One region of the Kitasatospora sp. NBC_01250 genome, then DNA from elsewhere that is predicted to be linked to it. Evidence: riboswitches for the same ligand, from Rfam matches in the RefSeq annotation. Region 1 holds a riboswitch; each other region holds the start of a gene.

Region 1 (2,193 bases):
TGCACATTGTCGGCCAGTTCGCCGAGCGACGGGAGGACGGCCATGATCGTGCCGATCACCACGACGTAGGCGCCGGCCGCCAGCAGGGTGGCGTTCCAGTTGCCGAACCGGGCCTGGAGGCGCTTGCCGAGAACGACCGCGAGCACCAGGAAGAGCACCGAGCAGGCCACCATCGCCAGGTAGAGGTTGCCGCGGTCACGGATGGTGTCGGGGTGACCGATCGAGGGCGGGTTGGCCGGGTACTTGATGAACGGCACGAAGTAGATGCCGAGGAATCCGCCCAGCGCCACCAGCATCGCGAGCGGGCGCGGCCGGAGCCGGCCGGTGCGTCCCAGACAGATGGCGTAGGCGACGGCGAAGAGCGCGCCCATCGCCGCGCCGAAGAGGATCATGCCGACACCGATGCCGATGTTGGCCTGAACGGTGCGGCTGAAGATGTCCGGGCCGCCCATGTCCATGGGCAGTCCGGCAGCCTTGTCGAGGGCCCCTTGGGCGGCGTCGCGCCCGCTCTCGTAGTCGATCGCCGTCCGGATCTGCGGCTCGGCGAAGATCCGGGCGAAGACGAACGCGAGCAGGCCGGCCACTGCGCCGGCGATGACGCCGCGCAGGACGAGTCTTTTTTCCATGTCGGGTTGTTCGCTGCTTCCGGTGGTCAGTGACAGGGGAAGCCGAGGAAATGGCGGGAGTCGTGCACGAACTCGTGGATGTGCATGTCCTTGCCGAACACGGAGTAGGCGCCCTGGTCGACGCCGATGAAGTAGTAGACGGCCAGCGCGATCAGCGCGCTGACGACGAGCCAGGCGGCGGCCCTGGCCGCAGGAACGACGACCGGGACGGGCAGGGCGGTGGGCCCGGGCAGACTGGTGCTCACAGTTGAGCCTCCTTCAGGGGATCGTGCGTCCCGCTCTTCGATGGGGCAGACCGTGATGGCGTCGTATCTGACTCACGAGCCGCCCGCAGGCGCCTCGCTCACAGTGGCGCGACCGTGCTGGAGTTCCACCAGCTTCCTTACGCCATCACTACTCACCGTAGGGTAAAGGCCCGGGAAAGGGGCCGTCAATGGCCGCCGATGCTCCCGGGGCACAATGCGGGCAAGGTCACGTGGCCGGCGTCGGCCACCGGGGTGGGCGCAGCAGGTGGTCTGCGCCCACCCCTCTCATCCCACGCCGGCACCTCAGCCGGCGAGTTCCTCCCGCAGGCGGCGGGCGGCGCCGACCAGGCTCTCCAGCGAGGCCCGGGTCTCGGGCCAACCGCGGGTCTTCAGGCCGCAGTCGGGGTTGACCCAGAGCCGCTCGGCGGGGATCGCCGCGAGCCCGGCGCGCAGCAGCTCGACGGCCTCCTCGGTGCTCGGCACCCGAGGCGAGTGGATGTCCCACACGCCCGGGCCGACCTCGCGCGGGTAGCCGGCCCCGGCCAGCTCTCCGGCCACCTCCATGTGCGAGCGGGCCGCCTCCAGCGAGATGACGTCGGCGTCCAGCTCGTCGATGGCCGTCATGATCGCGCCGAACTCGGCGTAGCACATGTGGGTGTGGATCTGGGTGTCGGCCCGCACCCCGGAGGTCGCGAGCCGGAACGCGGCCGTGGCCCAGTCCAGGTAGGCGGGGCGGTCGGCGGCGCGCAGCGGCAGCTTCTCGCGCAGCGCCGGCTCGTCGACCTGGACCACGGCCGCACCGGCGGCCTCCAGGTCGCGCACCTCGTCGCGCAGGGCGAGTGCCACCTGGAACGCGGTGTCCGCGAGCGGCTGGTCGTCGCGGACGAAGGACCAGGCGAGCATGGTGACCGGGCCGGTGAGCATGCCCTTGACCGGACGGTCCGTCAGGCTCTGCGCGTAGCCGAACCAGTCGGTGGTCATCGGGTGCGGGCGGGAGATGTCGCCGGCCAGCACCGGCGGGCGCACGTAGCGGGTGCCGTAGGACTGCACCCAGCCGTGCCGGGTGGCCAGGTAGCCGGTGAGCTGCTCGGCGAAGTACTGCACCATGTCGTTGCGTTCGGGCTCGCCGTGCACCAGCACGTCCAGGCCCGCCTTCTCCTGGTAGGCGATCACCTCGCGCACCTCGGCCTCGATACGCTCGCGGTAGGCGGCCTCGTCGATCCGCCGCGCGGTCAGGTCCGCGCGGGCGACCCGCAGCTCGGTGGTCTGCGGGAACGAGCCGATGGTGGTGGTCGGCAGCAGCGGCAGGCCGAGCCGGGCGC
Region 2 (2,193 bases), 2.5 Mb from region 1:
AGGTCAGACCGGGATCCCGCCGGTGTCCTGGCGGGCCAGCAGCGCCCAGAAGCGGTCGAGCCGCGGCACCGCCGGCTCCGCGGACCGCGGGCCCTTTGCGGCGGGCGCCGGGGTGCCCCAGGAGCCGGCGCCCCAGTGCGAGGCCACCTGGTACTCGCCCGGGAGCGCGGCCAGCACCGCGGCCAGGCTCGGCCGCGGCACCGGCACCAGCGCCGCCACCGCCGGCAGCTGGGCCTGCCAGCGCCCCTCGACGCAACTCCGCAGCCGCTGGTCGAGCGCCTCGCCCGCGCCGCACACCCGCAGCACCAGGTCCCGCAGGGTCAGGCCGAGCACCTCGACCAGCGCGGCGCTCTGCTCCGGGGTTCCGCTCCAGCGCCCGGTGCGCTCGGCGCCGAGGTAGGCGTCCGGGCCCATCCCGATCCGGGCCGCGGCCTGCTCCGCGGTCAGCTCCCGGGCCACCCGGAAGTCGCGCAGCGAGGCGGGCGGTGCGCCCATCAGCTCGGCCGCCGGGCACCACAGGGCCCGGGCCAGCGCGATGAACTCCCGCTCGGTGGGGCGCAGCTCGCCGCTCTCCCAGGCGGTCAGGTGGGGCGCGAGCAGGCGCACGCCGTGCGCGGACATCGCGCGCACCACCTGTTCGGGCGTCAGGCCGAGGCTCTCCCGGTGGGCGCGGGCGGCCCGCGGGGAGAACGGGACCGGGGTGGGGGCCGGTGGCCTGCTTCTTCGCATGGGCCGACGCTAGAGTCGGGGTCGCGGCGCCCCCACCCGCGGAACGCACGAAGCCGGTCGGCGGCCCGCCGACCGCCGTTGGACGATCGGCCAGCGGCTGCGGCGCGAGGCCGGCGCCCCCGCCGCTGGTCCGGTACCGGCCCGGGCGCCCCGGTGGTGTGACCGACTCGGCCGGTGACCTGGTTGACTCCCGCTTCGCGCGCGTGATGGGATCCTTGGGCCAATCGGAGGCATGGAGAGGAAGCCGGTGCGAATCCGGCGCGGTCCCGCCACTGTCACCGGGGAGCACGCCCGACGAACGGTCACGGCGGTCCGCCACAGGGCCGTTGGAAGGCCCGGGGGTGCGTCACCACCCGGGAGCCAGGAGACTCTCGCCCCCGTTTCGTCGATCCAGGGCGCGGACCCTGAGTGAGGACACGCAACAGATGGCGGGGGTTTCCCACCGCGCGCTGCCGTACGCCCTCGGCGCCCTGGCCGGCTACGCCGCCGACGCCCGGTTCGGCGACCCGCGCCGCGGCCACCCGGTGGCCGCCTTCGGCCGGGCGGCCGGACGGCTGGAACGCGCGCTCTGGCGCGACCACCGCGGGGCGGGGGCGCTGCACACCGCGCTCTGCGTCACCGCGGTGGCGGCGGGCGCGGCGGGCGTGCAGCAGCTGGCCGGCCGGCACCGGGCGGGCGCCGCCGCGCTGACCGCCGCCGCCACCTGGACCGTGCTCGGCGGCAGTTCGCTCGCCCGCGAGGCCCGTACCGTCGGCACCGCGCTGACCGCCGGCGATCTGGCAGCCGCCCGCCGGCGCCTGCCGCACCTGTGCGGGCGCGACCCGAGCGCGCTGGACGAGCAGCAGCTGGCCCGCGCCGTGGTCGAGTCGGTGGCCGAGAACACCGCCGACGCCGTGGTCAACGCCCTGGTCTGGGGCGCGGTCGCGGGCGCCCCCGGGCTGCTCGCGTTCCGGGCCGTCAACACGCTGGACGCGATGGTGGGTCACAAGTCGGCGCGCTACCGCCGGTTCGGCTGGGCCGCGGCCCGGCTGGACGACGTGGCCGGCTGGCCCGGCGCCCGGCTGACCGCGCTGCTCACGGTGGCCGCGGCGGAGCGCCGGGACACCGCCTGGCGCGTCTGGCGGCGCGACGGCGGCGCGCACCCGAGCCCGAACGCCGGGCAGGCCGAATCGGCCTTCGCGGGCGCGCTGGGCGTACGCCTGGGCGGCACGCTGCACTACGGCGCCAAGGTGGAGCACCGGCCGGTGCTCGGCGCCGAACTGCGCCCGGTCGCGGTGGCGGACATCGAGCGGGCCTGCCGGCTCTCGCGCCGGGTCGGGCTGCTGGCGCTGGGGACCACGGTGGCGCTGCGCCTGGCCGTGCGGACGCTGACCCACAAGGAGCGGATATGAGCAACGCACTGCTGGTGGCCGGTACCACCTCGGATGCCGGCAAGAGCGTGGTGACCGCCGGGATCTGCCGCTG
Region 3 (2,193 bases), 5.1 Mb from region 1:
GCCGCCGTGCTGGCCGGCGGCTCGCTGACGGTCCCGATGGTGCTGCAGGGTCAGGCGCAGAGCGCCCAGATCGCCTGGAACAGGACCGGGCTCACCGACCTCAGGAACTACCCGGACACGCTCTTCCTGTCCTGGCACGTCGGGCTCGCGGTGCTGGCCGTGGGTCTGCTGGGGCTGCTGGCGGCCCGTCGGCACGCCGCCCTGCTCGCGGCCTGGGCGCTGCTGCCGCCGCTGGTGACCTTCGCCACCGCAAGCTGGCTGCACCTCTTCCTCAACCGCTACCTGCTCTTCACCCTGCCAGCCTGGGCGCTGCTGGCCGCCGCCGCGGTCTGCCGCATCGCCGGGCCGCTCACCCGCGAGGCCCGCCCCGCACTGCCGCGCCGGCTGCTCAGCTGGGTGCTGGTCGCCGCCGCGGTCGCCGGACTCGGCTGGACGGCCTGGCCCGGGATCCGGGCGACCCATCAGGACCTTGCGGGCGAGCCGGACTACGACCAGCTCACCCGGATCATGCTGCACGACCAGCAGCCCGGCGACGGCATCGTCTACAGCGGGATCCTGCAGGAGCGGATGTCGATGGCCTACGAGCTGCGCGACGTCAGGACCGCCCCGAAGGATATCCTGCTGCAGAAGTCGGCCGCCGTCACCGGCCTCTACTCGGCCCAGGAGTGCGACGACCCGGACGCCTGCGCAGCCAACACCAACCGGATCTGGCTGGTGTCCACCGGCACCGGAGCCGACCCGCTGGCCGCGCTCCCGCCGCAGACCGCCGAGGTGCTCCGCAGCCAGTTCCAGGCCACCCGGACCGACGCCCTCCCCTGGGTCAAGCTGGTCCTGCTGAGCCGGGTCCACCCCTCCCGCCGGGCCTCGGTGGCGGACGACCTCGGCGACCACAACGTGCAGATGGCGCCTGGCACCAGCTGACATTGCGGCCATCTGGTGTCGGTTTCACCACTCCACGCGACACTACATATGGGGTTGCTCGAAGCGGCTACCACTACATGTATGCTCACTCTCGCTGTCGACGCAGGGGAATCCGGTGGAAGTCCGGGACTGCCCCGCAACGGTGAGCGGCTGCGCCCACGGGTGCCCGCGAGTCCGGTTACCTGCCGACGGTGTGCCACCGGGCTTCCCCGCAGACGCCTTCATGCACAGCTGTACCGTCCGGCCTCGCGGGCAGGCCAGGGTGGATGACGCGCGCCGGAAAGTTTCGGCGTGCTGTTCTGCCCTGCCGCGCGCGCGGGCCACGGACTCCGCCAGTCCGCCGCCGCCACAGGAGAGAGCGCCTTGACCGTCGTTGACTCAGTTACCCTGCCCTCACAGGGTTCTTCCCCCAGCCTCCGGCCTGGCGGTGCCTCCAACGACGCCCAGACCGACCCCGGGGCCGCGCTGCTTCGGCTGCTCACCGACCGAAGCACCGACCTCCCCCAGGTGGACCCCGGCCACGTCGCCGCCGCCGCGCTGCGCGGCCGTCACGCCGGTTCGGACTTCGCCGAACTGCGCGGGCTGGCCGTGGACGCCGCAGCCTCGATGATCGCCGAGGACCCCCAGTACTCGAAGCTGGCCGCCCGCCTGCTCGCCCAGGAGATCGCCGACGAGGCGATCGGCCAGGGCGCCCTGTCCTTCGCCGCCTCGATCGCGGTGGGCCACACCGAGGGCCTGATCGGCGACAGCACCGCCGCCTTCGTGGCCAAGCACGCCGAGGCCCTGGACGCGCTGATCGACACCCGCGGCGACGACCGGTTCGAGTACTTCGGCCTGCGCACCGTGCAGTCCCGCTACCTGCTGCGCCACCCGATCACCCGCAAGGTGATCGAGACCCCGCAGCACTTCCTGCTCCGCGTCGCCTGCGGCCTGGCGGTCGGCGACGACGAGCAGTCGGTGCGCGAGGTGGCCGAGCTCTACGCCCTGATGAGCGCGCTCTCCTACCTGCCCTCCTCGCCCACCCTGTTCAACTCCGGCACCCGGCACCCGCAGATGTCCAGCTGCTACCTGCTGGACTCGCCGCTGGACAACCTGGACTCGATCTACTCCCGGTACGCCCAGATCGCCCGGCTGTCCAAGCACGCCGGCGGCATCGGCCTGTCCTACTCCCGGATCCGCTCGCGCGGCAGCCTGATCCGCGGCACCAACGGCAAGTCCAACGGCATCGTGCCGTTCCTGCGCACCCTGGACTCCTCGGTCGCCGCCGTCAAC
Region 4 (2,193 bases), 1.9 Mb from region 1:
CTTCCCGCGCCCGCTCAGCGGGCGGGCCGACCCGCCCTACGCCTTCTCCTTCTCCGGTCTCAAGACCGCCGCCGCCCGCTGGGTGGAGGCGCAGCGGGCGGGCGGGGCCGAGCCGCGGGTCGCCGACGCCGCCGCCGCGCTGCAGGAGGCGATCGCCGACACGCTGACCCGCAAGGCGGTGCGTGCCTGCCGCGACCACGCGATCGGCACCCTGGTGCTGGTCGGCGGGGTGGCCGCCAACTCGCGGGTCCGTGCGCTGGCCGAACGGCGCTGCGCGGCGGCGGGCATCGCGCTGCGGGTACCGCCGGTGGGCCTGTGCACCGACAACGGCGCGATGGTCGCCGCCGTCGGCGACCTGCTGGTGCGGGCCGGGGCCGAACCCGCCCCCGCGGACCTCTCGATCGACCCCTCGGCCCCGCTGGAGTTCGCGCGGCTGACCCCGACGGCACGGGAGCCGCAGCTCACCGGGTGAGGTGCGTCGCAGTCGGCCGGGCTTGTCGACATGACGATCCAGCACCTACGGTGTTGATCGCCGTGGTGTTCGGGAAGACCGGTGACGGACCCTCAACAGGGGTCCCAGACCGGAGCGGCCCTCGCCACTGTGATCGGGAAGTGTCCGCGTCGCGCCCGTCCACGACGGGCCGCCACCGGGTGCCGCAAGGCGCCCGGGAAGGCGAGCCGCGGACACGTTCGACCCGTCAGCCAGGAGACCGGCCACGGCACCTTACGAGAACTGTCCACGAGGTGCTGGAGAGGCGTTCCCTGCCATGAGTCTGCCCGAAAACCCCGTCATACCCGCCCCGGCCGCGACAGCCCCGGCGGCCGGCACTCCCCCGCGCTGGCAGCGCGCCGACACGATCCGCACCGCCGGACTGCTGACGGTCATCGTGGCCATGCACGTGGTGGGCTTCGCCGTCCTGCTGGGCATGGTCACCCCGCACCACTACGAGATCGGCGGCAAGGTCTTCGGCCTCGGTCTGGGCATCACCGCCTACACCCTCGGCATGCGGCACGCCTTCGACGCCGACCACATCGCCGCCATCGACAACACCACCCGCAAGCTGATGGCCGACGGTCAGCGGCCGGTCTCGGTCGGCTTCTGGTTCGCCATCGGCCACTCCACCATCGTGATGGGGCTGGCCGCGCTGATCGCGACGGGTGCCAAGATCGCGGGCACCCTGGTGGACGACAAGTCCAACGCCCGGCTGACGCTGGGCGTCATCGGCACCAGCGTCTCCGGCGGCTTCCTCTACCTGATCGCCGCCCTCAACCTGGTCGCGCTCTTCGGCATCCACCGGGTCTTCAAGGCGATGCGGGCCGGCCAGTTCGACGAGCACGAGCTGGAGAAGCACCTGGCCAACCGCGGGTTCATGAACCGGATCCTGGGCCGGCTGACCAACTCCATCACCCGCCCCTGGCAGATGTACCCGATCGGTGTGCTCTTCGGCCTCGGCTTCGACACCGCCACCGAGGTGACGCTGATGGTGATGGCCGGCTCCGGCGCCGCCGCGGGGCTGCCCTGGTACGCGATCCTGCTGCTGCCGCTGCTCTTCGCCTCGGGCATGAGCCTGTTCGACACGCTCGACGGCACCTTCATGAACTTCGCCTACCACTGGGCGTTCTCCAACCCGGTCCGCAAGGTGTACTACAACCTCACCATCACCGGGCTCTCGATCGCGGTGGCCTTCTTCATCGGCACCATCGAGCTGGTCGGCGTGCTGCACGACAAGCTGGACCTCACCGACCCGGTCAGCGGCTGGATCTCCGGGATCGACCTCAACAACGTCGGCTACGTGATCGTCGGCCTGTTCGTGGTGGTCTGGGCCTGCGCGCTGGGGTACTGGAAGTTCGCGGGGGTGGAGAAGCGCTGGGCCGGGGCCCCGGCCGCTGACTGAGCCTCACGGCCCGTCCCGCCGCCGCCGTCCACCGACTCGGGTGTACGGTCGATCGGACGGCCCCGGGTGACTCGGGTGACCGAGGAGCCAGGCGGGGGCCGGGCGGGAGGAACGATGCGGCGGCGCCATCTCCAGCGGCCGGAGCGCCGACGGGCGGAGCGCCGGCGGCCAGAACGTCAACGGCCAGGGCGTCAACGGCCGGGCCCGCGGTGGACGGTGGCGGCCGTCCTGTCGCTCGCGCTGCTGCTGACACCGCTGCTGGCCGGCTGCGGCGGCAGCTCGCACCCGCGGCCGACGC

The links. Region 1 has a riboswitch for cobalamin ahead of OG500_RS02860 (CbtB domain-containing protein). Riboswitches for the same ligand answer to the same signal wherever they lie in the genome.
Region 2: it holds a riboswitch for cobalamin, as region 1 does, so the genes downstream of both, OG500_RS12235 (cobalamin biosynthesis protein) here and OG500_RS02860 (CbtB domain-containing protein) in region 1, are expected to answer to the same signal.
Region 3: it holds a riboswitch for cobalamin, as region 1 does, so the genes downstream of both, OG500_RS23930 (ribonucleoside-diphosphate reductase subunit alpha) here and OG500_RS02860 (CbtB domain-containing protein) in region 1, are expected to answer to the same signal.
Region 4: it holds a riboswitch for cobalamin, as region 1 does, so the genes downstream of both, OG500_RS10425 (HoxN/HupN/NixA family nickel/cobalt transporter) here and OG500_RS02860 (CbtB domain-containing protein) in region 1, are expected to answer to the same signal.

What each region holds. Positions count from the first base shown of each region.
Region 1 is NZ_CP108476.1:594,781-596,973, forward strand. It holds gene OG500_RS02855 (CbtA family protein) at 1-626, opposite strand, end outside; gene OG500_RS02860 (CbtB domain-containing protein) at 653-871, opposite strand; cobalamin riboswitch at 912-1,033, opposite strand; gene metE (5-methyltetrahydropteroyltriglutamate--homocysteine S-methyltransferase) at 1,175-2,193, opposite strand, start outside.
Region 2 is NZ_CP108476.1:3,044,950-3,047,142, forward strand. It holds gene OG500_RS12230 (XRE family transcriptional regulator) at 4-729, opposite strand; cobalamin riboswitch at 941-1,122, shown strand; gene OG500_RS12235 (cobalamin biosynthesis protein) at 1,155-2,120, shown strand; gene OG500_RS12240 (cobyric acid synthase) at 2,117-2,193, shown strand, end outside.
Region 3 is NZ_CP108476.1:5,663,965-5,666,157, reverse strand. It holds gene OG500_RS23935 (glycosyltransferase family 39 protein) at 1-921, shown strand, start outside; cobalamin riboswitch at 997-1,125, shown strand; gene OG500_RS23930 (ribonucleoside-diphosphate reductase subunit alpha) at 1,387-2,193, shown strand, end outside.
Region 4 is NZ_CP108476.1:2,518,508-2,520,700, forward strand. It holds gene tsaD (tRNA (adenosine(37)-N6)-threonylcarbamoyltransferase complex transferase subunit TsaD) at 1-472, shown strand, start outside; cobalamin riboswitch at 519-733, shown strand; gene OG500_RS10425 (HoxN/HupN/NixA family nickel/cobalt transporter) at 768-1,895, shown strand.